DNA from 2 places in the Flavonifractor porci genome. Region 1 is predicted to be linked to the other one. Evidence: riboswitches for the same ligand, from Rfam matches in the RefSeq annotation. Region 1 holds a riboswitch; the other holds the start of a gene.
What was found. A riboswitch is a leader RNA that binds a small molecule or an ion and turns the genes downstream of it on or off. The one in region 1 is predicted to bind molybdenum cofactor.
Positions count from the first base shown of each region.

Region 2: another riboswitch for molybdenum cofactor. It lies ahead of WHJ28_RS01550 (hypothetical protein); the one in region 1 lies ahead of modA (molybdate ABC transporter substrate-binding protein).

Region 1 is NZ_JBBHLB010000018.1:1,131-18,809, forward strand. It holds gene WHJ28_RS13545 (PD-(D/E)XK nuclease family protein) at 1-2,416, shown strand, start outside; gene WHJ28_RS13550 (alanine/glycine:cation symporter family protein) at 2,511-3,947, shown strand; gene addA (helicase-exonuclease AddAB subunit AddA) at 3,992-7,549, shown strand; gene rpmE (50S ribosomal protein L31) at 7,678-7,881, shown strand; gene WHJ28_RS13565 (flavin reductase family protein) at 8,039-8,542, shown strand; gene hflX (GTPase HflX) at 8,577-9,869, shown strand; gene WHJ28_RS13575 (GNAT family N-acetyltransferase) at 10,024-10,557, shown strand; gene WHJ28_RS13580 (YigZ family protein) at 10,554-11,183, shown strand; gene WHJ28_RS13585 (sulfate/molybdate ABC transporter ATP-binding protein) at 11,224-12,282, opposite strand; gene modB (molybdate ABC transporter permease subunit) at 12,279-12,977, opposite strand; gene modA (molybdate ABC transporter substrate-binding protein) at 13,040-13,903, opposite strand; molybdenum cofactor riboswitch at 13,897-14,012, opposite strand; gene WHJ28_RS13600 (TOBE domain-containing protein) at 14,015-14,227, opposite strand; gene WHJ28_RS13605 (MogA/MoaB family molybdenum cofactor biosynthesis protein) at 14,290-14,775, opposite strand; gene WHJ28_RS13610 (MOSC domain-containing protein) at 14,778-15,215, opposite strand; gene moaA (GTP 3',8-cyclase MoaA) at 15,220-16,194, opposite strand; gene mobB (molybdopterin-guanine dinucleotide biosynthesis protein B) at 16,187-16,690, opposite strand; gene moaC (cyclic pyranopterin monophosphate synthase MoaC) at 16,683-17,162, opposite strand; gene WHJ28_RS13630 (molybdopterin molybdotransferase MoeA) at 17,194-17,679, opposite strand, start outside.
Region 2 is NZ_JBBHLB010000001.1:315,474-326,403, forward strand. It holds gene tyrS (tyrosine--tRNA ligase) at 1-397, shown strand, start outside; gene WHJ28_RS01545 (AI-2E family transporter) at 547-1,740, shown strand; molybdenum cofactor riboswitch at 1,976-2,112, shown strand; gene WHJ28_RS01550 (hypothetical protein) at 2,082-2,648, shown strand; gene WHJ28_RS01555 (class I SAM-dependent methyltransferase) at 2,671-3,393, shown strand; gene WHJ28_RS01560 (FmdE family protein) at 3,374-3,946, shown strand; gene WHJ28_RS01565 (FecCD family ABC transporter permease) at 3,943-5,013, shown strand; gene WHJ28_RS01570 (ABC transporter ATP-binding protein) at 5,010-5,786, shown strand; gene WHJ28_RS01575 (ABC transporter substrate-binding protein) at 5,855-6,991, shown strand; gene WHJ28_RS01580 (nucleoside-triphosphatase) at 6,988-7,530, shown strand; gene WHJ28_RS01585 (flavodoxin family protein) at 7,527-8,081, shown strand; gene dapB (4-hydroxy-tetrahydrodipicolinate reductase) at 8,396-9,163, opposite strand; gene dapA (4-hydroxy-tetrahydrodipicolinate synthase) at 9,187-10,080, opposite strand; gene asd (aspartate-semialdehyde dehydrogenase) at 10,087-10,930, opposite strand, start outside.

The DNA of each region.
Region 1 (17,679 bases):
CTATTCCGAGGTAGAGTGGACGGCGGCGGAGATCCTGCGTCTGGTGCGGGAGGAGGGCTATCGCTTTCGGGATATCGCGGTGTGTGCCCGCAGCATGGAAGGGTATGGCCCTACCATCGAAACGGTATTTACCCGCTACGGGGTGCCGGTATTTCTCAGCCGCATGAGCGACATTCTGGAAAAACCCATCTTAACCTTCATTACCGCGGCCCTGGATACCGTATCCGGGGGCTACCGGTACGACGATCTCTTCCGCTGCCTCAAGACCGGCCTTACCGGTCTGAGTCAGGAGGACGTGGACCTGCTGGAGAACTACGCTCTGACCTGGAGCCTGGAGGGCAGTGCATGGACCGGCAAAAAGGACTGGACCAACCATCCCAAGGGCTACGGCCGCAAATTCACCGAGGAGGACACCGCCCTGCTGGAGCGGCTCAACGGCCTGCGGCGGCAGGTGACCGCTCCTCTGGAGGAGCTGCGGAAGCAGCCGGACAGGACAGGGAAGGGCCAGGCCATGGCCCTGTACCGCCTGCTGGAGGCCATGGGGGTACCCGAATGTCTTGCCCAGCGGACCCAGGAACTGCAAGAGCGGGATCAGGCCGCCCTGGCGGAGGAGTATGCCCAGCTGTGGGACATCCTGTGCGGCGGCCTGGAGCAGTGCGCTCAGATTTTGGGCGACACCCCCATGGAACTGGAGGAGTTTGCCCGGCTCTTTACCCTGGTGCTCTCCCAGTATGATGTGGGCGCTATCCCCGTGTCTCTGGACCGGGTGAACGCCGGGGAAATGCCCCGGCTGGCCCACAAAAGCTACCGTGCAGTGTTCCTGCTGGGGGCGGACGACGGAGCCATCCCGGCGGTGTCCCCCTCGCCCGGCCTGCTCAGCGACGACGACCGCAGCCTGTTGGCCTCCTATGGTTTGGAACCCGCCCCCCGGACGGGGGACAAGCTGTACCGGGAGATGACCATCGTCTATGAGACCTGCGCCCTGCCCCGGGAGAAGTTTTATGTCAGCTGGTCCGCTGCGGGAACTCAGGGGGAGGAGCACCGCCCCGCCTTCCTGGTATCCCGGCTGAGGGCGTTGCTGCCCAACCTACGCCGGGTGGAGGAGGGGAGACTGGATGGTTCCTTCCGTCTGGCGGCCCCGCGTCCCGCCCTGGAGCTGGCGGGTCGGTTTCCACAGGCGGCGGCAGCCCTCACTGCTCTGCCGGAATACGCCCCCCTGGTGGAACGTATGGCCTCTGCCGCACGCCGTGAGCGGGGGCGGCTGTCCCGCCCGGCGGTTGACGCGCTCTATGGGTGGCGGGTGCCCATGTCGGCCTCCCGGATGGACAAATACAAGGCCTGCCACTTCTCCTACTTCATGCAGTACGGCCTGAAGGCGGAACCCCGGCGGGCTGCTGGGTTCCAGGCCCCGGAATACGGCACCTTCATCCACTTCGTGCTGGAACACGTCCTCAAAGCCTGCCAGGAGCGGGGGGGCGTGAAGGAGGTGCCGCCCGAGGAACTGCGTGCTATTACCGATCAGGTGGTGGAGCAATATGTGCAGGAAGAGCTGGGGGGACTGGAGGGGGAGAGCCCCCGATTCCAGTACCTCTTCCGCCGCCTCCGTAAGTCGGTTTACGCCGTGGTGGACAACGTGGCCCAGGAGCTGCGTGCCTCCCAATTCCAGCCCATCTCCTTTGAATTGGGCTTCGGCAGCGGCAAGGATCTGCCTCCGGTGGAGCTGAACGTGGACGGGATCACCGTCAGCATCTCCGGCTTTGTGGACCGGGTGGATGGTTGGGTCCATGACGGGCGGCTCTACCTGCGCATCGTAGACTACAAGACGGGACGCAAGTCATTTGACTTGACAGACATCTGGCATGGAATGGGCCTTCAGATGCTGCTCTATCTTTTCACGCTAGAACGTGAGGGAAAAGAACTTTACAGTCAAGATGTGACAGGGGCTGGCGTTCTATATCTGCCCGCCAGAGACGCAGTGGTGGCGGGTAGCCGGGCCATGAGCGATGAGGCACGGCAAAAGAAGGTGGACGCTGAGCTGCGGCGTAAGGGCGTGGTGCTGGACGATCCCGCTGTGCTCACCGCCATGGAGGACCCGGAGGAGGGGCCCATCCGTTTCCTGCCTGTTCGGGTGAACAAGAATGGACAGATCACCGGTGAGGCTCTGGTGTCCGCCCAGCGGCTGGGCAAGCTGGCCCGGCATACCGACCACATCCTGCGGGAGATCGGCCAGGAGCTGGCGGCGGGCAACATCAACGCCGACCCCTTCTGGCGGGGCCCGGAGCACAACGCCTGCCAGTGGTGCGACTACGCCGCCGCCTGCCACTTTGAGGAGGGCAGAGGGAACGATAAAAAGCGGTGGCTGCCCACCGTCAAGGGCGAGGACTTCTGGGCGGCTGTGGAGCAGGAGAAAGACTGAGCGCCCCCAAGCATTTCCCGGGAAACCAGCTGTTTAATCCAAGCGGACAAAGATAAAATCCTGTTAAGGATCAAAAGAAAGGAATTATAACTGTATGGCGTTTTTTGGAAGCTTTTTGAGCAATACCAGCAACTTCCTTTACACCTATATCCTTATTGCCTTGCTGATCTTCGCGGGGCTCTACTTCACCATCCGGACCAGAGCCGTCCAGTTCCGCCTGTTCCCCGAGGCCATCCGGGTGCTGGGGGAGAAGAAGAAGGACGGCAAGGACATCTCCTCCTTCCAGGCTCTGATGATCTCCACCGCCTCCCGAGTGGGCACCGGCAACATCGCCGGTGTGGCCAATGCCATCATTGCCGCAACCCTCATCGGCGGCTACGGCGCGGTGTTCTGGATGTGGCTGCTGGCCCTCATCGGTGCGGCCTCTGCCTTTATTGAGAGCACTCTGGCCCAGTGCTACAAGGAGAAGCACGGGGAGAACTGGGTAGGCGGCCCGGCCTACTATATCCAGAAGGCCCTGGGAAGCCGGTTCTTCGGCGTGGTGTTCGCCGTGCTGCTCATCGCCTGCTTTGCCTACGGCTTCAATGCCCTCCAGGCCTATAACGCCGGCTCCGCCCTCCAGTATTATCTGCCCGACTATTCCAACAGCATCTGGCCCATGGTGGTGGGCGCGGTGCTGGCCATTCTCACCGGTGTGTGCATCTTCGGCGGCGTGAAGCGGATCAGCGCCATCACCTCCGGCATCGTGCCTGTGATGGCCGCCATCTATATTGCCCTGGGCCTGTTCATCACCATTAAGAACATCGGTCAGGTGCCCCACATGATCTCCCTGATCTTCTCCCAGGCCTTCGATCCCAAGGCCATGTTTGCCGGTATCGGCGCCTCCTGCATCATGCAGGGCATCAAGCGGGGCCTCTACTCCAACGAGGCCGGTATGGGCTCCGCCCCCAACGCCGCTGCCGCCGCCGACGTGTCCCACCCGGTGAAGCAGGGCCTGGTGCAGATGCTGTCCGTGTTCATCGACACCATTGTCATCTGCTCCACCACCGCCTTTATGCTACTGCTGTCCGGGGTGCCCATCGACGCCTACAGCGAGGGCATGAACTTTGTCCAGGCGGCGGTCCACGCCCAGGTGGGTTCCTTCGGCCCCATCTTCATCACCGTTTCTATTTTCCTCTTTGCCTTCAGCTCCCTGGTGGGCAACTACTACTACACCGAATCTAACTTCAAATTCATCCGAGACTCCAAGACCGGCCTGCTGATTTTCCGGCTCACCTGCGTGGCGGCCATTTTCATCGGCGCCCAGATGAATTTCTCCATGGTGTGGGATCTGGCCGATGTGCTCATGGGCCTGATGGCTCTGGTGAATCTGGTGGCCATCCTGCTGCTGGGCGGTAAGGCTCTGAAGGTGCTGAAAGATTATGTGAACCAGAAGAAGGCGGGTAAGAACCCGGTGTACCGCTACGAGGAGGTGGGCATCGGTGATCCCGAGATCTGGGACGAGGCCCATGCCCGCAAGTGGGAGAACTGATATTCTGTAAATGAAACCAGATCCGATGGAAAGGAGGGAACCAGATGGCCTTTTCTCTGACAGAAGAACAACAGGCGGCGGTAGACAACCGGGGGGGCGGCCTTCTGGTCTCCGCCGCGGCGGGCTCCGGTAAGACCCGGGTGCTGGTGGAGCGTCTGCTGGCCAGGGTGGAAGAGGGGGCCGACGTGGACCGCTTCCTGGTCATCACCTACACCAAAGCCGCCGCCGCCGAGCTGCGGAGCCGCATTGTGGAGGAGCTGTCCGACCGGCTGGCCCTGCGGCCCACCGACGGCCACCTGCGCCGCCAGGCCACCCTGGTGTACAAGGCGGGTATCTCCACCATCCACGCCTTCTGCGCCCAGCTGCTGCGGGAGTGCGGCCACCTGCTGGATCTGGACCCGGATTTCCGGCTGTGCGACGAGGGGGAGGCGGGCATCCTCATGCTCCGCGCCCTCAACGATGCGCTGGACAGGCGCTATGAGTCCATGGAGGCAGACTTTGCCCAGTTGGTGGACACCATGTCCGCCGGGCGGGACGACCAGCGCCTTGTCCAGATCGTGCTGGATATCCGGGGCCGGGTCCAGGCCCACCCCAATCCAACAGTCTGGTTGCAGGAGCAGGAGCGTACCTTTGCTCTGAAGGGGGTGACCGATCCTGTCCAGACACCTTGGGGAAAGCTGCTGCTGACCGACGCCGCCGGGCAGGCCGCTTATTGGCGACGGCGGATGGAGGAGGCACGGGACCTGTGCGAGCGGGACGCCAACCTGCTGGCCAACTATGGGGACAGTGTGGCTCAGACCGCCCAGGCCTTACAGCAGTTTGAGGAGGCGGCCAGCCAGGGCTGGGATGCTGCTCGGGCCCTGCTGCCCATTCCCTTCCCCACGGTGGGCCGGAAGAAGATGGTGGACGACCCCGCCGCTGTGGAGCGGGTGAAGGCCATCCGTACCGCCTGCAAAAAGCGGCTGGAGAAGCTGGAGGATTGGTTTGCCGACAGTGGGGACGACCTGCTGGCCGACCTGCGGACGGTGTACCCCGCCATGCGGGGGTTGTTTGCCCTGGTGCGGGACTTTGAGACGGCCTATGCCGCCGAGAAGGCCCGGCGTGGGCTGGTGGACTTCTCCGACCTGGAACATATGGCGGTACGCCTGCTGGTGGGCGAGGACGGCAAGCCCACCGAGCTGGCCCGCCAGTGGAGCACCCGGTACGATGAGATCATGGTGGACGAGTACCAGGATACCAACGAGGTACAGAACGCCATTTTCTCCGCCCTGTCCAAAGACGGCACCAATCTGTTTATGGTGGGCGATGTGAAGCAGTCCATCTACCGCTTCCGGCTGGCCGACCCCACCATCTTCCTGGGCAAATATCGGTCTTTCAAGCCCTACACCGAGGCAGGGGAGGGGGAGGAGCGGCGGGTCATCCTGTCACGCAACTTCCGTTCCCGACCTGAGGTGCTGGAGGGGTGCAACGACCTGTTCCGGGCCGTCATGTCGGTGCCCTTCGGGGAAATGGAGTATTCTGACGATCAGGCCCTCTACCCCGGCGCTCCTTTCCAGCCGGACTCCACCTACTGCGTGGAGCTGGACGCTCTGGACGGGGATATTGATGGAGAAGAGGGAGCGGAGAAGGTAAGCCGGGACCTGTTGGAGGCCCGGTTTGCCGCCCGCCGCATCCGGGACCTGCTGGACCAAAACTTCCCTGTCTCCGATGGGGAGGGGGGCACCCGGCCGGTGCGTCCCTCCGATATCGTGATTCTGCTCCGCTCTCCCAACACAGTGCTGCGCCACTATGCCCGGGCTCTGGGAGAGCGGGACATCCTATGGGAGGCCGAGGGAGGCGGAGACTTCTTCGGCTCCACCGAGATCTCGGTTGCCCTGTCCCTGCTCCAGATCGTGGACAATCCCCGGCAGGATGTGCCTCTCATCTCGGTACTGCGCTCCCCGGTGTACGGCTTCTCTGCCGACCGGCTGGCCCAGATCCGCTCAGCCAGCCCGGATACCGACTTTTACGCTGCCCTGGTTGCCGCCGACGGGGAGGACAGTCGTGCCTTCCTGGCTGAGCTGGACGACCTGCGGTTTGGGTCAGGGGACATGAGCAGCCATCAGCTGCTGTGGCACATCTATGACCGCACCAATCTGCTGGGCATCTTCGGCGCCATGGGGGAGGGAGAGACCCGGCAGGGCAACCTGCTGGCCCTGGCAGAGCTGGCCCGGCAGTTTGAGGGGGCAGGCCACAAGGGCCTGTTCCGGTTCCTCACCTACCTGACCCGGCTGCGAGAGAACGGAAACACCCTGATGCCTCCCGCCCCCGGCCGCATCGGCGGCGGAGTGCGTATTATGAGTATCCACAAGTCCAAGGGCCTGGAGTTTCCGGTGGTGCTGCTGTGCGGTCTGGCCCGGCGGCTCAACCGGGAGGACATGAGCCGCCCCATCCTGTTCCACCCCAAGCTGGGGGTGGGCCCCAAGGGTCTAGACGTGGAGCGGGGCATTGAATACCCCATCCTGGCCCGGATGGCGGTGGCCCGTCAGCTGGAGCGGGAGATGATGGCGGAGGAGCTGCGGCTTTTATATGTGGCCATGACCCGTGCCAAAGAGAAACTGATCCTGTCGGTGGCTCTCACCGGCGGAGGAAAGGATCTGGAGAAGCTGGCAGGGGACGCAGGTGATCCGGTGGACCCCCAGGTGCTGCTGGCCTGTCAGAGTGTGGGCCAATGGGTGCTGCTCCATGCCCTGTGCCGCCCCGAGGCGGGAGCCCTCCGCCGGGCAGCGGGACAGGACGTGGCGTTCTTGGATACCTCCTTCGGCCCGGCATGGGACATTCGGTTTGTAGATGGAACGCCTTTGGCTCAGACGCCGCCCCGCCGCTGGACAGCCCCGAAGCGGGGGCCGGAAGAGGAAGAAGACGGGGAGGAGCTGACCGACCGGCTGCGCTGGATCTATCCCCACGGGGAGGAGGTGGCCATCCCCTCCAAGCTCACCGCCACCCAACTGAAAGGGCGGGCATTAGATGAGGAGGCGGCGGAGGAGGCCCCACGGCCCTCCAGGCCCCTCAGCTTCGGTCGTCCCCGGTTTGCCGCCGAGGAGCTGGGCCTCACCGCCGCCCAGCAGGGCACCGCTCTCCATCAGGTGCTCCAGTACATCGACTTTGAGCAGGCTGAGACGGTGGAAGGGGTGCAGGCCGAGATCGCCCGGCTGGTGGAGGGACAGTACATCACCCCCCAGCAGGGGGAGGTCGTGGACCCGGCCCCCATCGCCGCCTTCTTCCAGTCGGACTTGGGGCAGCAGATGCTCTCCTCCGTTTCCCTGCGGCGGGAGTTCAAGTTCTCCATTCTGGAGCCTGCCAACCGCTACTATCCCCAGGCGGGGGAGGGGGAGCGGGTGCTCTTCCAGGGCGTGGTGGACTGCTACTATGAGACTCTGGAGGGCATCACGGTGGTGGACTTCAAGACCGATCGGGTGACCAAGCGCTCCGTGGCGGAGCGGGCGGAGCACTACCGCCCTCAGCTGGAGGCCTACAGCCGGGCCCTGGAGGAGATCACCGGCAAACAGGTGATTCGTAGGGTGTTGTGGTTCTTCTCGCTGAACCAGAGTGTGGATCTGTAGCAATTTGAAAATTTCTGAAAAAAACGGTTGCAATCCACCAGTCTTTGTGCTATCATATTCTAGCGTTTATAAGGCGTGGAGGTTTGCTGCGCCGCTTCATCCGGAACGAGAAAGAGGTGAACACAACAATGAAGGAAGGCATCCATCCCAGCTACGAGCAGACCACCATCAAGTGTGCCTGCGGTAATGTGATCGAGACCGGCTCTACCAAGAAGGACATCCGCGTGGAAGTTTGCTCCAAGTGTCACCCCTTCTTTACTGGCAAGCAGAAGATGGTGGATACTGGCGGACGTGTCAGCCGCTTCAACAAGAAGTTCGGCCTGGACAAGTAAGTTCGTATGCAAGGGGGCCCGTACCGGTTTCGGTACGGGCCCTTTTTCGTTATTGCTGCCCTTGCTGGCGAATATCCGTCCCCGGCAGGAACAGCACCTTTCTTTTTTGGAGAGAGATACATATAATATAGAGTAAAGACAACAGGAGGTGCGCGCCATGTTTGAAAAAATTGACCCCAAGGCGTTGGATCAGAACGTCTTTTCCCTGATCGGGGATCAGTGGATGCTCATTACCGCCGGCACCAAGGAACAGTGCAACACCATGACCGCCAGCTGGGGCGGCCTGGGGGTGCTGTGGGGCAAGCCGGTGGCCACCGTATACATCCGGCCCCAGCGGTACACCCTGGAATTTGTGGAGCGGGAGAACACCTTCACCCTGTGCTTCTTTGGTGAGGCGTACCGGAAGGCCCTGGCCCTGTGCGGCTCCAAGAGCGGCCGGGATATGGATAAGGTGAAGGAGTGCGGCTTCACGGTTGCCGCCGCGGAGGGCGCTCCCTACTTTGAGGAGGCCGACCTGGTGCTGGTGTGCAAGAAGGCCTACTGGCAGGACATGGACCCCACCCACTTCCTGGACGGGGAAATTGATAGCAAGTGGTACCCTGAGAAGGATTATCACCGCATCTTCATTGGTGAGATCCTGGAGGTTTTAAGGAAAGTATAATGTAGGGGCGCACCCTGCGCCCATCGGAGGACACATGACAGAAAACCAAGAGAAAAAAGCCATCAACCGGGCAGTGCTGGTGGGCCTCAACGCCCACTGCCTGTCCGAGGCGGAAAATGCCGACGATTCCTCCATGGAGGAACTGGCCGACCTGCTGGAGACAGCGGGCGGCGAGTGCGTGGGCACCGTGTTTCAGAATAAGGATACCCCCGATCCCCGTACCTTCATCGGCGAGGGCAAGGTGGCGGAGGTAAAAGAGCTGGTGGACGCCATGGGGGCGGACATGGTTATCGTGGACAACCCCCTGTCTCCCTCCCAGCAGCGTGCCCTGTCCGAGGACCTGAAGGTGCAGGTGCTGGACCGGGCGGCCCTCATTCTGGATATCTTCGCCCAGCGGGCCCGCACCAAGGAGGGCCGCCTCCAGGTGGAGCTGGCCCAGTATCAGTATCTGCTGCCCCGTCTGCTGGGTATGTGGACCCATCTGGAGCGGCAGGAGGGCGCCATCGGCACCCGCGGCCCCGGCGAGACCCAGCTGGAGACCGACCGGCGGCACATCCGCCGAAAGATCCAGAAGCTGCGGGACGAGCTGGATCAGGTACGGCGGGTGCGCTCCACCCAGCGGGCCCGGCGGGAAAAGAACGAGGTGCCGGTGGTGGCCATCGTGGGCTACACCAACGCAGGCAAGTCCACCCTGCTCAACAAGCTGACTGGGGCGGACATCCCCGCCAACAACCGGCTTTTTGATACCCTGGACACCACCACCCGCACCCTGGAGATCTCCGACACCTGTACGGTGCTCCTCAGCGACACGGTAGGCTTCATCCGCAAGCTGCCCCACCATCTGGTGGAGGCCTTTAAGGCCACCCTGGAGGAGCTGTCCTATGCCGACCTGCTGCTCCACGTCATCGACACCTCCAACCCGGAGTGGCGGGAGCAGGCCGAGGTGGTGGAGAAGCTGATCTGTGAGCTGGGGGCGGAGCAGACCCCCCGCATCGACGTGTTCAACAAGATCGACCGCTGCCCCAGCGAGATTCTGCCCCACGGGGAGGACATCGTGTCCATCTCCGCCAAAACCGGACAGGGGCTGGACGAGCTTCTCGGCAAGATCGGCGACCGGCTGGACACCGGTGCCCACCGGGTGGTGCTCCACATCCCCTACGATAAGGGCGGCATTGTGGACCTGCTCCACCGGGAGGCCAAGGTGGAGCGGGTAGACTACGGCGAGTCCATCGAGGTGGAGGCCGTGTGTACCCCCATCCAGCTGGGCCGACTGAAGGACTATATTGTGTCCGGCTGGACACCCCCCAAGGAGTTTTGGGAAGACTAGGGCGCGGGCATTTTCTGCGGAAAATGCGTCGCTTCGCTTCAAACCGCGCCTTCCAGGGGGAACCAGTTCCCCCTAGATACGCGCCGTAAACGGCGCGATACCCCCTCCGCTCTCCGAGGGGTTTTAAATGTTTTCAATATGAGGAGGAACCGCTATGCAGCCACTGGAAACCGAGCGCCTGCTGCTGCGACCCTTTACCGAGGAGGACGCGGCCGGTTTGTATGCCTATGCCAGCCACCCGGAGGTGGGCCCCTGGGCGGGGTGGAAGCCCCACGCCGACGAGGCGGAGAGCTTACGGGTAATCCGCGAGATCTTCCTGCCCTCTGACACCCTGGCGGTGATCCGGAAGTCCGACGGGCGGCTCATCGGCTCCGCCGGGTTTGTGGGAAAGCACCGCACTGAGCTGGGTACCCCCAGCGAGGAGGTGGGCTACTCCCTGGCCCGGGACTGCTGGGGCCAGGGGCTGATCCCTGAGGCGGTGGAGGCCATCCTCCGCCATTCCTTTGCGGATCTGGGCTATACCGCCATCTGGGCCGCCTACTACGATGGCAACCGCAAATCCAAGCGGGTGATGCAGAAGTGCGGCATGACCTACCGCCTGTCCCGGGTGGAGCCGGTAGAGCAGCTCAATGAGACCCGCCTGGCCCACTACTTTGCCATCACCAGAAGGGAGTGGGAGGCCAGATGACCGAATACTACATTCCCACCGCCCCCTCGGAGACCGAATTTGTGGAGAAGCGCTCCCGGTTCATCGGCCATGTCTGGCCGGTGGAGAGCGAGGAGGAGGCCCGTGAGTACATCGAGGCCATGAAGAAGAAGTATTACGACGCCCGCCACAACTGCTGGTGCTACCGTATCAAGGAGGGGGGCGTGGAGCGCTACTCCGACGACGGAGAGCCTCAGGGTACCGCCGGACAGCCCATGCTCAACGTGTTCCAGCGGGAGGAGGTCACCAATGTATGCTGTGTGGTGACCCGCTACTTCGGCGGGGTGCTGCTGGGTGCGGGGGGCCTGGTGCGGGCCTATACTCAAAGCGCCAAGGACGCCCTGGACGCCGCCGGGATCTCGGTGGTGCGCCGGTGGGTGGAACTTGCGGTGAGTTGTCCCTACTCCTTTTTCGAGCGGGTGCGTCAGGAGGCCGAGGCCCAGGGGGGCGTGGTGGGAGAAATCGAGTACGCCGCCGACGTCACCGTCCATGTGCTGCTGCCGGAGGAGAACACCGAGGCCTTCGCCGCCCGACTTACCGAGCTGACTGCCGGAGGAGTGGCTCCCGTGACCTTGGGAGAAGCCTTCCGGGCAGTGCCCATCAAATAAAAGCAAAAGCGTCCCCACGGCAACGCCGTGGGGACGCTTTCTAATTACTGGTCAGCAGCAGGAGATCTTTGGAGGGCAGTTCCAGCCACAGGGGATTATGGATGGCCAGAGCGGCCCAGCGGTCCTTCTCCAGCTCGATACGCAGCCGGGAAAAGCCCTGGCTGCCGCCGGGGGTGGACAGCATAACCACTGTGGAAAATACGTTCTCCACCACCTGCTCCACCCGGCAGGGCAGCCGGTTAGGGCCGGGCCCCTCCACGGGCCTGATGTAGTGGGCCCGGACGCCGATGTGGGTCAGCCCCTCCGGCAGCGGCTGGCCCGGGTCCAGGATGATTCCCCAGTCCAGAGCCTCTGCCTTGCCGTCCGCTGTGGCCTTGGCACGGGACACGTTCTTGCAGCCGGACAGCAGGCAGGCCGACAAGGTCCGGGGAGCCTCAAAGAGTTCATGTACCGGCATCATGGCCTGGGAGCGGCCATGATCCAGCACACATACCTGCTGACAGAGGTGCTGCACCTCATCCCGGTTATGGGTGACAAAGAGCACAGGCCCGGAGAAGGCAGAGAGAATGTCAGCCAGTTCCAGTTCCACCTGCCACTTCAGATAGCTGTCCAGAGCGGAGAAGGGCTCGTCCAGCAGCAGCACCTCCGGCTGGCTGGCCAGGATGCGGGCCAGGGCCACCCGCTGCTGCTGGCCACCGGACAACTGCCGGGGATATTTGCGCTCCTGCCCCTCCAGGTAGAAAGAGGAGATCAGACGGCTTACCGTTTCCTTCCGGGCGGCTTTGTCCTGCACGCCCACGGCGATGTTCTGCGCCACTGTCATGTTGGGGAAGAGGGCGTAATTCTGGAAGAGGTAGCCTACCCGCCGCTTCTGGGGGGGCAGGTCAATGCGGCGCTCCGAGTCGAAGAGTACCCTGTCGTCCAGTACAATGCGGCCCCGGTCGGGCTTCTCAATGCCGGCAATGCACTTGAGGGTAAGGCTCTTGCCGCAGCCGGAGGCACCCAGCAGGCCGGTGACCTGGCTGCTCTCCGTCTCAAAGGCGCAATCCAGCTGGAACTTGCCAAAATCCTTGTGGATATCCACCTGTAACCGCATCATTCCACCTCCCCGGAGACAGGAACGGCCCGGCGGCGGGGCCGGCGGTCTTTTTTCTCCAGCATATTGACACACAGCAGCACCACGGCGGAGATGGCCAGGTTGATAAGCACCCACCGCATGGCCCCGGCATCGTCGCCGGTGCGCCACAGCTGGTACACCGTGGTGGAGATGGTAGCCGTCTTGCCGGGGGTGTACCCGGCGATCATGGCGGTGGCACCGTATTCACCCAGGGCCCGGGCGAAGGCCAGCACGGTGCCTGCGATGATGCCCTGCTTGCAGTAGGGCATCATGACCCGCCAGAAGATCCAGGCGTTGGATTTGCCCAGGGTACGGGCGGCGTGGGCCAGAGTGACGTCAAAGGATTCGAAGGCGCCTCGTGCCGTGCGGTACATCAGGGGAAAGGCCACCACCGCCGAGGCAAAGATGGCCGAGTACCACACCATGGTCAGTCGCAGGTCAAAGACCTCCAGAAACCACAGCCCAACGGCCCGCTTGGGCCCCAGCAGCCGCAGCAGGAAATAGCCTACCACGGTGGGGGGGAGGACCAGGGGGAGGGTGAGCACCACGTCCAGCACGCCCTTTACCAGCCGGGGCAGCTTGGCCACATAGTAGGCCGCCAGAATGCCCAGGAAGAAGATGAGCACAGTGGAAATGGCGGCAATGCGCAGGGAATTCAAAAGGGGATAGAGATCCAGAACCAATCACCTGCCTTAAGATTAGAAAATGGGCCTGCCGCCGTGGCGGCAGGCCCTCATGCTTACTGGATCACGGTGAAGCCCACGCCCTCCAGCACGGCGATGGCGTCGGCGTCGGTGTGCAGATAGTCCAGGAAGGCCTGTGCGGCGGCCTGGCTGGCCTCGCTGCCGCCGCACTTCATGACGGCAGCGGGATAGATGACCTGATCACACATCTCGGCGGTGGCCTGATCCACCACGGTCAGCTCATAGGTAAAGGCGTCGGTGGCGTAGATGATGCCGCAGTCCACGGCCCCCTCCTTTACCTGATTGGCTACCTCAGACACGTTAGAGGCATAGGTCACCTTGCCGGCGTCCTCCAGAGCGGTGATGTCGATGCCCAGAGTGTCCAGGATCTGGAGGGAGTAGGCTCCCACGGGCACGTCGTCGTTGCCCAGGCAGAGCAGGGACAGCTTGTCGCTGGCCAGATCGGAGAAGGACTGGATGTCCTTGGGGTTGTCGACAGGCACCGCCAGTACCACCTTGTTCTCCACGAAGTTGATGCGGGTGTCGGACTGCACGAAGTCCAGACCCTGGTTGGTGCCAGTGGTATCGGCGCTGTCCAACTGATTCATCTGCTTCTGGGCGGCGGAGATAAACAGGTCGCACACCGCGCCCTCCTCGATCTGGGTCTTGAGGGTGCCGGAGGAGTCGAAGGTAAAGGTGAGCTTCACGTTGGGAGCCACCTCTTTGTACAGGTCGGCGATCTGGGTGAGGGTGGCCTCCATGGAGGCGGCGGCAAATACCACCACTTCAACCTCCTCGGTCTGGGCGGGGGTGTTGCTGTTTTGGGCGGGGCTCTGGGCAGCACCAGGATTGCCGCCGCCGCAGGCGGCCAGAGCCAGGCTCATGGACAAGGCCAGCAGAAGGGCAAGCACTTTTTTCATGTTGAAAACTCCTTTACAAATACGGTAGGCATATCCGTTTCCAGATATACCCCGGCCCGCCGCCATGGCTTCCGCTTTAGGCGATACAGGCTCGAAGTGATGGGACAGGGATCAGTCCTCCACAGCCACCATGACGGAAGTGGCTTTGATGACGGCGTAAGCAGTGCCGCCTACTTTCAGGCCAAGTTCCTGAATGGATGCCATGGAGATGGTGGAGGTAATGACATTGCCGCCGCCGATGTCGATCTTGACAATGCCGTTGACAGCCCCCTCCTGAATGGATACCACGGTGCCTTTCAGCTGGTTTCTCGCGCTGAGTTTCATTGTAGTCCTCCTTTCTTCTTTGGTCTTATTCCGGACTCCGGAAAACGGAGTGGGAACCGGGTTTATCGGGCGCAGTTATTGGCAGTACCCCTTAAAATCTCCAGACCGTGGGCCAGAGAGGGGAGAATAAACTCCAGGCACTCCCGCACCGCCTTGGGGCTGCCGGGCAGGTTGACCATGAGCGTCTGTTTGCGGATGCCCGCCGCCGCCCGGCTCAGCATGGCCCGGGGAGTGATCTGGAGGGACTGCCACCGCATGGCCTCAGCAATGCCGGGGGCGGGGCGCTCAGTGACTGAAAGGGTGGCCTCTGGTGTGAGATCGGTGGGGGAGAAGCCGGTGCCGCCGGTGGTGAGGATCAGGTCGGCCAGGTCGTTGTCGCACAGCTGTTTTAACTCGCTGCCCAGAGGCTCCATGCCGTCGGGCAGCAGAGCGGTGTGGACCACCTCATAGCCTGCCGCCTCCACCATTTCCTGGATCATGGGACCGCTCTTGTCCTCCCGCTGTCCGGCATAGCCGGAGTCGCTGAGGGTGATGATGGCTACCCGCATACTCAGCCCTCCTCCATGATGGTGAGAGTATCGCCCACCGAGATGGTGCCCCCATGGAGCACCTTGGTAAACACGCCCTCCCGGGGCATGATGCAGTCTCCCATGACCTTGTAGATCTCACAGTGGGCATGGCACTGTTTGCCCACCTGAGTCAGCTCCAGTACCACATCGTTGCACTGGAACTTGGTGCCGATGGGCAGGGCTTTGAAGTCGTAGCCCTCCACCACCAGGTTTTCCCCGAAAGCGCCGTCGTCCACCACGGCGCCTCTGGCCCGGAAGGCCTCTACCTGCTCGTGGGACAGGAGGGACACCTGCCGGTGCCACTTGCCGGCATGGGCATCCCCCTGGATGCCCCAGTCCTCCACAAACTGGGCGGAGCCCACATTCTTCTTCTGGGTGCCCTTCTGTTCACTGATACAGACAGCGATCACTTTGCCCATGGTCTTATCCTCCAATTTGATTCATATTGCGCCCTTCGTCCCGCTCCTGCCTGTCTCCGCCGAAGTGATGGCTGGCGGGTTTATGGCCGATGGCGTCGATCATGGCCTGGAGAAGGGCGGCATCGTCTGCTCCAGCGTCCAGCAGGGCCTTCAGGTCCACCCCGTGGTCGTATTGCAGACAGGTCTTAAGAAAACCGGTGGCGGTGAGCCGCACCCGGTTGCAGCTTTGACAGAACTGGTGGGAAACCGCGCTGATGAAGCCCACCTTGCCTTGGAAGCCGGGGAAGGTCACATTCCGGCTGGGACCGCCCAGAGCATCAGAGGGGCAGGGAAGGGCGGGGCCGAAGGCGGCCTCCAGCTGCTGCAGCACCTCCTCCTCGGTGCGGCGGATGAGGGTGTCCCCCAGGCCAATGGGCATCAGCTCAATGAAGCGAACGCTCAGGTCCCGGTCCTTGGCCAGGGCGGCCAGAGGGACCAGCTGGGCGTCATTGCCGCCGGAGGGGACGCAGTTGACCTTAACGGTGAGGCCCGGCGCGGCCAGGGCGGCCTCCAGCCCCTCCAGGGCCCGGGGCAGCTCGTCCCTACGGGTAAGAGAGGCAAACTGGGCCCGGTCCAGAGTGTCCAGACTGAGATTGACTCCGTCCAGCCCAGCCTTCAAAAGGCCGGGCAACTGGTCGGCCAGCAGCACCCCGTTGGTGGTGAGGCTGACGGTGCGGATACCGTCGATGGCCTTCAACTCTTTCACCAGACTGGCCAGGCCCTTGCGGACCAGAGGCTCGCCGCCGGTGAGGCGCACCTTTTCCACGCCCAGAGAGGCGGCCAGACGCACCAGACGGATGATCTGTTCATAGGAGAGGATGGCGCTGTGGTCCACCCACTCTACGCCCTCCTCGGGCATACAGTAGCGGCAGCGCAGATTGCACCGGTCGGTGACCGACACCCGCAGATAGCGGATGTTTCGTCCAAATTGGTCAAGCATGGCCGCCATCCTCCTTTACCAGACGGAGCAGAAAACGGGCCGCCTCATCGGGCTGATCCAGGGGAAGAACCGGCACGCCGGGTACCCCCAGGGGCAGATCGGTAACCAGGGCCAGCAGGGTAACCGGGTCGGACACCGGCTCTTCCGAATTGCCCTTACGCACGACCTCCAGCTTGGGCCAGCCGGTATGCTTGAAGCCCTCCAGCAGGATCAGATCTGCTTCAGGGAATTGCGTGATGAGGAAGTCCTCTGTTACGGGCTGCTTCTTCACAATCTTAAACTTTTCCCCGTCAAAGATGGCGGTGCCTGCCGCTCCAGCGGCCATAAAACGGCCGGTATCGGTGCCGGGCGGGTCTGCGTCGAAGGAGTGGCCGTCGTGTTTGACCACTGCCACGGTGAGGCCCGACTCCTCCAGCAGAGGGAGCATGGCTTCAATGAGGGTGGTTTTGCCGGAGTTTTTTACCCCGGACACCGCCACCACCAGGGGATTAGCCACGGTCATACACCCCCGACTTGCCGCCCTCCTTGTGGACCAGGTGGATGTCGCCCAGCTCCATCCCCTTGTCGATGGCCTTACACATATCGTAGATGGTAAGCAGGGCCACAGAGACGCCGGTGAGGGCTTCCATTTCCACTCCGGTCTTGCCGGAGAGCTTGACGGTGCAGGTGGCACGCACGGCGCAGGCCTCCTCCAGAATTTCAAAATCCACCGACAGATGGCTGAGCAGCAGGGGGTGGCACAGGGGGATCAGCTCCCAGGTGCGTTTGGCTGCCATGATACCCGCCACCCGGGCCACACCCAGCACGTCGCCCTTGGCGGCGGTGCGGCCGGTGATAGCCGCCAGAATGGGCGGGGTGACCTTGATGGTACCCTCGGCTACCGCCGTGCGATAGGTGGGTTCTTTGCCGGTTACATCTACCATAATGGCATTACCGGCCTCGTCAAAATGATTGAAAGCAGGTTCCATAATAACCTCCTATAGAATCGATATGAGTCGGTCACAGCAGCCACACCTGGACAGCCTGTCCGGCTTCCACCGGCGGAGTGCCTGCCGGCAGTTCCACCAGGCAGTTGCATCCCACCAGGGAGGCCAACTGGCCGGAGGAATGACCCACCGGCAGGGCCACCTGCCCGTTCTCACACCGGCCCCGGAGAAACCGCCGCCGGGGGCTGGGCTTGTCATAGGGGGTGGTAAGGACTGCCTGCTTCTGCCGGGGGAGCAGATGGGGCTCCCCGGCCAGGGCGGCCAGCAGAGGACGGGCCAGCAGTTCAAAGGTGGTGAAGGCGGCAAAGGGATTGCCCGACAGAGACAGGATGGGCTTGCCCTTATACCGGGAGAACATGGCTGGGGTACCCGGCTTCAAGTCTACCTTCCAGAATGCCCGCTCTGCCCCCAGCAGGGGGAGGGCCTGATGAAAGATATCCTTGTCACCCACTGACACGCCGCCGGTGCTGATGAGCAGGTCGCAGTCCGCCAGCATCCC
Region 2 (10,930 bases), on a different contig from region 1:
GGACAAGTGGGAGGGCAGCCAGCTCAACACCGCCAAGGAGATCCTGGCCTTTGAGCTGACCAAGCTGGTCCACGGCGAAGAGGAGGCCCAAAAGGCTCAGGACGCTGCCAAGGCCCTGTTTGTGGGCGGCGGCGACATGAGCAACGTGCCCTCCACCGCTCTGGAGGCCGGCGCCCTCACCGACGGCGCCATCGGTATCCTGGACCTGATGCTGGCTTGTAAGCTGGCGCCCTCCAAGAAGGAGGCCCGCCGCCTCATCGAGCAGGGTGGCGTGGAGCTGGACGGCCAGAAGGTGACCGACGTATACACCGCCGTCACTGCCGACCAGCTCTCCGGCGACGGCGTCATGATCAAGAAGGGCAAGAAGGTCTTCCACCGGGCCTCTCTGCAGGGCTGAGCGTTCAGGGGCTGCCGTCAGTGCGGCAGCCCCTTTCTTAATTTTACCTGACTTTGGTTGCAGGCGGGAAACGGGCATGATACAATAGGTCTGTTGGAAGGCTTACCGCCCCGGCAATGTGTGTGGCGGATGCAAAGGAGGAAGGCACTGTGCCGGAAAAAGAGGACCAAAAGAACAAGAAGAAATGGTACATCCTGGATGGTAGCCATGTGCAGCTGCTCATTGTGTTCATCGTGGCTATATTGTTTTATGTGGGATTGAACCATTTCAATGTGGTAACAGTCCGGATCAATCAGTTTATGGGGGTTTTGTCCCCGTTTATCGTGGGCTTTGCCATTGCCTATCTGCTCAACACTCCCATGTGCTTTTTTGAGCGGAAGCTCTTTCCCAATCACCGCTTCAAGCGTGTTTTGTCCATCCTGCTGGTCTATGTGCTGGCCTTTGCCGTGGTGGCCATCCTGCTGGGTCTCATCGTGCCCCAGGTGGTGCAGAGCGTCAAGGATCTGGCGGGCAATATGCAGACCTACCTGACCAGCCTGGACCAGATGGTACAGGACCTGACCGAGCAATTTGACCTGGATTCCGACGCCATCAACGATATGTTCGGTAATTTCCAGAACATGATCAGCAGCGTGACCGCAAAGGCGGCGGAGGCCCTGCCCCAGCTGCTGGATGTGGGCTTCGCCATCGGAAGCGGCGTGATCGCGGGCATTACCGCCCTCATTTCCTCCATCTATATGCTGGCGGGAAAGGACCGGCTGGTGCCCCAGCTGAAAAAGCTGCTCTATGCTACGGTATCCAAGCGCCGCTCTGACCGGCTGCTGGAGATCTGCAGCCACGCCAATCGGGTGTTTGTGGGCTTTATCAACGGCAAGATCATCGACTCCGCCATCATCGGCGTACTTTGCTTCATCCTGTGCGCCATTTTCCGGATCCCGTACCCCATGCTGGTCAGCGTTACCGTGGGTGTCACCAATATCATTCCCTTCTTCGGTCCCATCATCGGCGCCATTCCCTGTCTGTTTATTCTGGTGATCGTGGACCCCTGGGCCGCCCTGCGGTTCTTTGCCCTGGTCATCGGATTGCAGCAGTTTGACGGCAACATCCTCGGGCCCAAGATCCTGGGCGACAGCACCGGCCTGTCCGCCATCTGGGTGCTGATCTCCATTGTCACCTGCGGCGGCCTGTTCGGTTTCCCCGGTATGATTTTGGGCGTGCCCACCTTCGCGGTACTCTACGCCCTGGTGCGGGAGTGGGTCAATAACCGCCTGAGAGCCAAAGAGATCGACGGCAACGGCAAGCCTCTTGAGGAAGCCGCTCAAAGGCCGACATCTGAAGAATAAAAAAGGCCGCCTTCCGCTACTCCTGATAAGGCTATCTTGAAGTGTGTTCTCGGATTGGGCAGGCAGTGCAGTTGCACTGTCTGCCTTTTCTGTTGTCTCACTCAAAGAAACCGTGTGGCACAACGACTTATGCGAGAATCAACCTTGCACAAACAGTACCTTGTTTGCTTTTTCGCCCATTAATTGCATTTCATATTGACATCGTCTGAAAATATCGTTATACTCTCCAAAGAATAACTAAATATGTTTCCGAGCCGTGGAGTCTAAGGCGAATGCTATGACTTGCGGCCTGACTGTCTGTTGACAGTCACTGAGTTATGCCGGAAACAGCATAGCTTTCCGTGTTTGAGAAGGAAACAAGACTGCTATGGCCTGCTAAAACTGTAGGTGCATGGTATATTTTTGCTGTCTTGTTTTCAAGGCAGCTTTTTGTTTTAAGTGAAGTTGCTATCATTTTTATACAGCTGATCTCCATTTTGGCTATGGGGATATACTTCACAAAGCCGCCTGTCCCCCTGACTCTGTGGAGGAAATGGACCAAATTCCTCATGGTTCATTGGAATGAGGTGGTCACAGACGAGGATACGGTGTATTTCATCGGAAATATTGGCGGTTACTGCACCCCATTTCCAGAGGTGCAGCTGAGTTATCCGGGTAGGCACAAGCACCTCGCTCGAGGCAACCGCGACACCTGTATTGAAAACCAGCAAATGTATTTTGAAACGGTAACAGACGTTCTCGAAACAGACGATGGAGGGCGGCACATCACACTTTGTCGCTATCCGATCAACCGTGCTCATCATGGTGATCCGGAACATGGGGCTTTTCGTTCAGACATGAAATTCCTGAAAAACACAGAGAGTGGAGTGCCTGCTTTCATCCGCTACCGCAGAGAAAACAGAACATAGTTTTTAATTGAGGAGGCAGCCTATGCGTATCAAATGGAACAATCAGACTGTGCGCTGGTTTGAAGATGCCGCAGAATACACCGGGTACAATAAAAAACTGGCACAGATCTTGAAAAAGTATATTCCAGAAGGCGAAACGCTCTGCGATTTGGGCTGTGGCGCAGGTCTTGTAGATCTAGCTTTGGCGGATCATTGTTCCGCGATCACCTGTGTCGATATTGCCCCGGGCGCGGTTGAGCATGTGCGCCGCAAGGCTTCAACACAGGGTATCGAAAACATTCATACGTTGTGTATGGATGCAGCGGAATTGACAGGCTCCTGGGACAATGTCATGGCAATTTTCTTTGGCGGAAGTCAGATTTATGACGACTATTTCCACCTGGCCGGAAAACGGTTTGTTCTAATTACAAACGCTCAATGCAAGGGGAATTTCGGCCCCGAGGGGCATCAGACGATAAAATGTTTCAATATAGCAACTACAAAAGCCTATCTGGACTCTATTGGCGTAAAGTATGTGCATGAAGCGCTTGTCCTTGAGTATGGGCAGCCTCTTACAGATATAGAGGATGCCCGTACCTTTGTCCGAACTTATACCCGCCCTATGAGTGATGAAATGCTGGAGGCGTACCTGGAGGAAAAGCTGGAGAAAACCGGAGACGAAAAGTGGCCCTATTATCTTCCCAACCGGAAAGAGTTTGGACTGTTTATCATTGAGAGGGATGAAAATGAGAAGCTTCCGGGATGATGTGGAACGGGCCGTGGCCTTTCATGGGCACCTCTGTTCCGGACAGTGCCTCGGCGTGAGAATGGCCCACATGGGGCTTCGTCTGCTTGGCCTTGACAACGAGACGGATCGAAAAAAGACCATGGTCTTTGTGGAATGCAATCGTTGCCCTGCCGACGCCATCATGATCGCCACCGGCTGCACGGTGGGGAAGCGTACCTATTATTGTATGGACATGGGCAAGACAGCGGCTACGTTTGTCAATCTGGAGACCAAGAAAGCGGTCCGTGTGGTCCGAAACGCACACCGTCATCCGCCTGAAGGGGAAGATCTGCTGGACTTTTACGAAACGCTGTCCGAGGAGGGCTGGCTGGAAGCACAGGAAGTCACTGTCGAACTGAAAGCCGGCGATATGCCCGGACCTCCCATGGAGATCGTCACCTGTGCCCGGTGCGGCGAGGAGGTCACGGATGGCCGTCATGTGGAAGTGGCAGGCGTCTCCCTCTGCCGCAGCTGCGCGGGGAGGCGCTATTACCGGGAAGCCGCTGCTGATCGGGAGTGTGGGAAGGGATGACAGAGAAGAAAAAGCTCCCATTCGGCACCGTGATCGTCATTCTGGTGGCCGCGCTGATCCTTGCCTGTATTCTGTCCACCACACTGGGGCGCTACCCAATCTCCATACGGGAGCTGGGGGGCATCACCTGGGATCAGGTGATGAAGCTGGTGGAGCAGTTGGGTCAGCGATTGGGGTTGGATGTGTCAGGACTCAGGCCGGAGCCTTTCTGGACGGCGACCCAGGAGGCACTGTTTTTGAAATACCGTGTACCTCGTATTGCCATTGCCTGTATGGTGGGCTGCAGCCTGTCTACCGCCGGCGCATGCTATCAGGGGGTGTTCCAGAACCCCATGGCAGCGCCCGACATCCTGGGAGCCTCCTCCGGAGCCGCGCTCGGCGCGTCGCTGGCCATCATTCTGGGCTATATGAACGCTGTCATCGGCGGTATGGCCTTTGTATTCAGCCTGGCCACCGTAGCCCTGGTCATCCTTGTGGGCAATCGGGCCCGAGGGAACCGGGTGGTGGGCCTGATCCTGTCGGGCGTCATGATCAGCTCGCTGGTGTCTTCCTGTACCTCCTTTATTAAGCTGATCGCAGACACCGAAGAGCAGCTCCCGGCCATCACCTATTGGCTCATGGGCAGTTTCAACGGCGCCAGGTCAGAGGATATCCTGTTTGCAGCCATCCCAATGGCTATCGGCCTGATCCCGATTTTCATTCTGCGCTGGCGGATCAATGTCCTGTCTCTTGGTGATGACGAGGCCCAGACGCTCGGGATCAACGCAAGACGCCTGCGCATGATTATTATCGTCTGCTCCGCCCTGATCACAGCGGCCAGCGTGGCTGTCAGCGGTATTATTGGCTGGGTGGGACTGGTGATCCCACACATGGTGCGGAGGGTCGTCGGGAATGACTACAAAAAGCTCATTCCCGCGACGATGCTCTTCGGGGCCATCTTCATGCTGCTGGTTGACAACATCTGCCGCAATGTGTGGGCCACCGATCTGCCCATCGGTATTCTCACTTCCTTTGTAGGCGCGCCATTCTTCGTTTATCTGATTATAAAGGAGGGCGACCAGCTGTGATACTGAACGTAGCGCATCTGGACTTCTCCTTTGGAAAGCGCCAGGTATTAAAGGACATCAGCTTCGAGGTCAGCAGCGGCCAGTTTCTGTCCATTCTTGGCCCCAACGGTGTGGGCAAGAGCACCCTGTTCCGCTGTATTCTGAATCTTCTTTCTCCCAGCGCCGGTACCATCACCGTGGATGGGGAGCAGGTGTCCGGAATGACCGCCCAGAAGTTGGCAAAGCTCATTGCCTATATCCCGCAATTCCACAGCCCTGCCTTTAATTTTTCCGTTCTGGACATGGTGCTCATGGGAACGGCCGCTCAGGTCAGTTCTCTGTCCTCTCCGGGTAAAGAGCAGCAGGACCGGGCGAGAAGCGCCTTGGCGCGACTCCAGATCGAACATTTGGCGGAACACCCCTATGGGTTCTGCTCCGGCGGCGAAAAGCAGCTTTGCCTGTTGGCCAGGGCTATTGCCCAGCAGGCAAAGATTTTGGTTATGGACGAGCCCTCAGCCAGTCTGGATTTCGGCAACCGCATCCGGGTCATGCAGACAGTCCGAAGCCTGGTGGCAGATGGGTATGCGGTGGTGCAGACCACCCATGACCCGGAGCAGGCCTATTTGTATTCCGACCAGATCCTTGCGCTCCATAATGGACAGGTATTGGCCTGGGGTACGCCAAAGGAGGTGATGACGGCATCCCTGATGTCGAAGCTATACGGCATTCCTGTGGAGGTGTACAGTATGCACGATGATGGTGTGCGTGTGTGTCTGCCTGCCCAGTCTGTGTAACAGACTCTGCTTATTTTAGTAGACAAACCCATTTACATAAATCAATCAAAAAAGCGAGGTAAGATCCGATGAAACACATCAAGGAACTGATCGCCATGCTGCTTGCTCTGAGCCTGCTCTGTTCTCTGGCTGCCTGCGGCAACCAGAACAGCACCAGCAGCAATCAGCCCCAGCAGTCGTCTCAGCAGCAGCCGACTGAGTCCGTGGAACCCGTGAAGGAGGGTTTCCAGCCTTATACGTTTATTGACGACCTCGGTCATGAGATCGAGATCAATGAGGAGATCACAGCCATCGTGCCCTCAGGCCAGCTCGCTCAGGTCATTCTGCTGGGCATCGCGCCCGATCTGATGGTGGGCCTGGGCGGCCAGATGAGTGACAATATGGCCGAGTACATCCCCGACTATGACCGGCTGTCCCAGCTGACCTATTTCGGAACCGTTCTGGGCGCCGCCGATCTGGATGTGGAGGCTCTGGCCTCCACCAACGCGCAGCTGGTCATTGATGTGGGCTATACCAAGACCGGTTACGAGGAAGAGCTGGCCACCACGCAGGAGCTGACCGGCATCACCTGCGTCTTCATTGAGGCCAAACTGGACGATTACGGCGAGGCGATCCGCAAGCTGGGGCAGCTGTTGGGCCGTGAGGAAAAGGCTGAAGAAATGGCTGTTTGGTGTGAAGAGGTCTATGACCGTGCTTTGGATATCATGGAACAGGTGGGCGACAATAAGGTCAACGGTATTTACGCTCTGGGCGACGGCGGCCTGAATGTGATCGCGGAGAGCCAGTCTCAGGCCGAGGTCATCAACCTGGTATTCAACAACCTGGCCGTGATCGAAAACGCCAGCGGCAAAGGCTCGGGCAACCCTGTCAACATCGAGCAGATCGCTCTGTGGAACCCCGACTTCGTGATCTTTGGCGCCGGCAGCATTTACGACACCGTCGCGGAGGATGCCGCATGGAGCCAGATCAGCGCCATCGCAAACGGCAAATATGTGGAATCACCGGAATCCCCGCACAACTGGACAGCTGCGCCTCCCGCCTGCCAGCGTTATCTGGCGCTGCTGTGGCTGCCCAGCATTCTCTATCCCGAGTACTGCGACTATGACCTGCAGGAGGAGGTCACCGAGTATTATGAGCTGTTCTACGGCGTGACCCTTACCGATGAACAGTATGCCGCTCTGACTGCAAACGCATTCTTCAAATGATGCATACTCTGATCGTCGGAGAACGAGGCGTGGGCAAGAGCACCCTCATAAACAGGGTGCTGGAAGCCTGCGGCAGGCCTGTGTACGGCTTTGAGACGAAGAAAGAGGACTCCCTCGCAGACGAATTGCGGGGGAGCCCCATCTATATCTATGAGGCGCGGCGTGAGCGCAGACGTACGGAGGAAAATCTGGTAGGCTACTGCAAAAATCACCGCTTTGACGCTGCCGCCGAGGTTTTTGACCGTTTTTCGCCCAAGCTGCGTGAACCTGTGCAGAAAGGCGGCATTGTGCTGCTGGACGAGCTGGGGTTTATGGAGTCCCGGGCGGAAAAGTTCTGTGCCGCTGTGCTGGACTTGCTTGACGGCCAGGTTCCGGTGATCGCAGCTGTAAAAACCAAGGACACTCCGTTTTTGGAGGCGGTGCGCTTCCACCCCAGGGCAAAATGCTTTTATATCACCGAAGAAAACCGTGACAGGCTGTTCCCGCAGGTTTTGGATTTTGTGCGCCAGCAGCTTGACGGAGAGGATAAGATGGTATGAGTAACAAGACTTTGATTATTAACGGCTCTCCCCGTCCCGCCGGCAATACAGCATATCTCATCGACATCCTGCGCAAACACTTGAAGGGCGAGGTCATCGAGATCTCCGCCTTCCGCTCCGGCATCGCCCCCTGTGTGGACTGCCGCGGATGCTGGGAAACTGCCAAGTGTGTGGTGAAAGACAGGATGCAGGTCATCTATGATGACGATTTTGACAATATCGTCATTGCCTCTCCGGTGTATTACGGCACGCTGCCTGGCTCCGTTTTGAGCCTTATGAGTCGCCTGCAGCCCTGGCACGCGGCGATGTTCTTCCTGAAACAGCCATTGGAGCAGAGGCCTAAAAAGTCCGCGGCGATCCTCACCGCCGGCGGCAAGGGCAATCAGGCCAACGCAAACCACCACCTCAGTGCTTTTTTCCGCATGGTCAATGCCCAGGGGTTCCTGGAGCATACGGCCTGCTCGCCGAATACCGACACCGTTCCTGCCCAGGAGGACGAGCAGGCGGTTGCCGCTGTGATTGAAATCGCAAATTGGGTGAACGGCGACTGAGCAGGGATGTTTTTTAAATCAGAAATTTGGTTTATCATCAAACACGGCGGCTGATTCAGCTGCCGTGTTCTTGTCTGACTGTGTTCTGTGTCTCTTTATGTTCCTATTTTGCCCCCTATATGACAGAAACCCAGCTCGTGCTTGACGCATAAGCCGGGTTTCTCGACAACCAAATAGCCGCAAGCCACTTCATGGCTTGCGGCTATTTCCCTATTTTTCTTTGGGGTGACACCCCAGGGCCTCTCTCAATCTGTCATTCTGGGGTTAATTTTAATATGTCCTTATACGGAGCAGCCCCGGGCGGGCTTTTTCTGTTATAAAAGAGTGGCCTGGACCAGATCGGTCATGGAATAGAGACCAGGACACTCCACACCGGCGAGAAATCGGGCCGCCCGGATGGCGCCGGAGGCAAAGACCTCCCGGCTCATGGCGGAGTGGCTCAGGGTGATGACCTCATTCTCACCGGCAAAGATCACGTCGTGATCTCCCACGATGCCGCCGCCCCGGACGGAGCAGATGCCGATCTCCTCCTTGGCTCTGGCCTTGCGGACGCTGTGGCGGTCGCACACATAGTCGGGCTGGCAGGGAAGGGCGGCCGCAGCAGCGTCAGCCAGCATGAGGGCGGTGCCGCTGGGGGCGTCCACCTTTTTATTATGGTGCTTTTCCACGATCTCGATATCGTAATCCGCTCCCAGAGCCGCGGCGGCCTGGCGTACCAGGGCCAGCAGCACGTTGACCCCCAGTGACATATTGGCGGAGCGGAACACGGGGATGACCCGTGCCGCCTGGTCAATGGCGGCCAGCTGTTCCTCCGAGTAGCCGGTGGTGGCCAGCACCGCCGGGATGTTCCGCTGCATACAGAAGTCCAGCAGGGCGGGCAGGGCGGCAGGGGAGGAGAAGTCGATGAGGGCGTCGGCCTGCCCCCGGAATTCGGCGGGGGAGGAGAACACGGGGAAGTCCCGGTCACCAGTCCCCAGCAGGTCAAATCCGGCGGCGATCTCCAGGTCGGGCTGGGCGGCGCACAGATGTTCCACCGCCCGGCCCATCCGGCCGTTGCAGCCGGAGAGGATCAAACGAAGCATTTCCAACATCCTTTCCCGGTGGCTCAGGCGGAGAGCAGGCCCACCTTGACCATAGACTGACGGAGGGTCTCCAGCGGTCCGTCGCTCATATCGCACAGAGGCAGGCGCAGGGAGCCGATGTCATAGCCCGCCAGATTCATGGCGGCCTTGATGGGAATGGGGTTGACCTCCAGGAAGAGGGCGTCGATGAAGTCCATGTAGCCCAGCTGAAGGGCGGCCGCCTCATCGAACTTGCCCTCCAGGCACAGGTGGGTCATCCGGATCATGACCTCGGGGGCAAGATTGGCCACCACCGAGATCACGCCCTTGGCCCCCAGGCTCATCATGGGCACCACCTGGTCGTCGTTGCCCGACCAGACGTAGAAGTCGTCACCGCAGATAGCCAGGGTATGGGCCAGCAGAGAGAAGTTGCCGCTGGCCTCCTTGACGCCGTTGATGTTTGGGTGCTGGGAGAGTACCTTGTAGGTTTCGGCTGTGAAGGAAACGCCGGTCCGGGAGGGCACATTATAGAGGATGATGGGCAGATCCACCCGGTCGGCGATGTATTCGTAGTGCTTGATGAGGCCGGTTTGAGACGCCTTGTTGTAGTAGGGGGTGACGTGCAGCAGGGCGTCGGCGCCGGAGTCCTGGGCGTGCTGGGACAGGTAGACGGCTGCGGAAGTGTCGTTGCTGCCCGCGCCGGCGATGACCTTGACCCGGCCATTCACCCGCTTGACACAGTATTCCACGGCGGCAATGTGTTCCCGGATGGTCAGGGTGGAACACTCGCCGGTGGTGCCGCAGACGCAGATGGCGTCCAGGCCCCGCTCGATCTGCTCGTCAATGATCTTTCCGAACAGATCGTAGTTGATGGCACCGCTGTGGTCAAAAGGGGTGATAATGGCGGAGCAGGCTCCGGTAAAAACAGGCTCTCTCATATAGGGTTACCTCCTTGAAATGTAACCCTCCGCGCACAGAAGTTCGGCAAGAAGGACTGCGCCGCCCGCGGCGCCGCGAAGGGTATTGTGGGACAGGCAGACGAACTTATAGTCATACTGCGTGTCGGGACGCAGACGGCCAATGCAGACCGCCATGCCGCCCTCGGTCATCCGGTCCAGCCGGGTCTGAGGGCGGTCGGGCTCCTCAAAGTAGTGCAAAAACTGCTTGGGCGCGGAGGGCAGGGCCAGCTCCTGGGCACGGCCCTTGTAATTTGCCCAGATCTCTTTCATCTCCTCCATGGAGGGTTTGTTCTCAAAGCGTGCGAACACAGCGGCCATATGGCCGTTGGACGCGGGTACCCGCAGACACTGGGCGGTGATGGAGGGGGACTGGGCGTTGACGATGACCCCGTTCTCCACCTTGCCCCACAGCTTCAGGGGCTCCTGCTCGCTCTTCTCCTCCTCGCCGCCGATGTAGGGGATCACATTGTCCACCATCTCAGGCCAGGTGTCGAAGGTCTTACCCGCGCCGGAAATCGCCTGATAGGTGCAGACCAGCACCTGGTTCAGGCCGAAGCCGCGCAGGGGGTGCAGGGCGGGAACATAGCTCTGGAGGGAGCAGTTGGACTTAACGGCAATGAACCCGCGCTCCACCCCCAGTCGCTTTCGCTGGGCCTCGATGACTTTGATATGCTCGGGATTGATCTCCGGCACCACCATGGGCACGTCGCTCGTCCAGCGGTGAGCGGAGTTGTTGGAGACCACGGGGCACTCGTGCTTGGCGTAAGCCTCCTCCAGAGCCTGGATCTCTTCCTTCTTCATATCCACGGCGGAAAAGACAAAATCCACC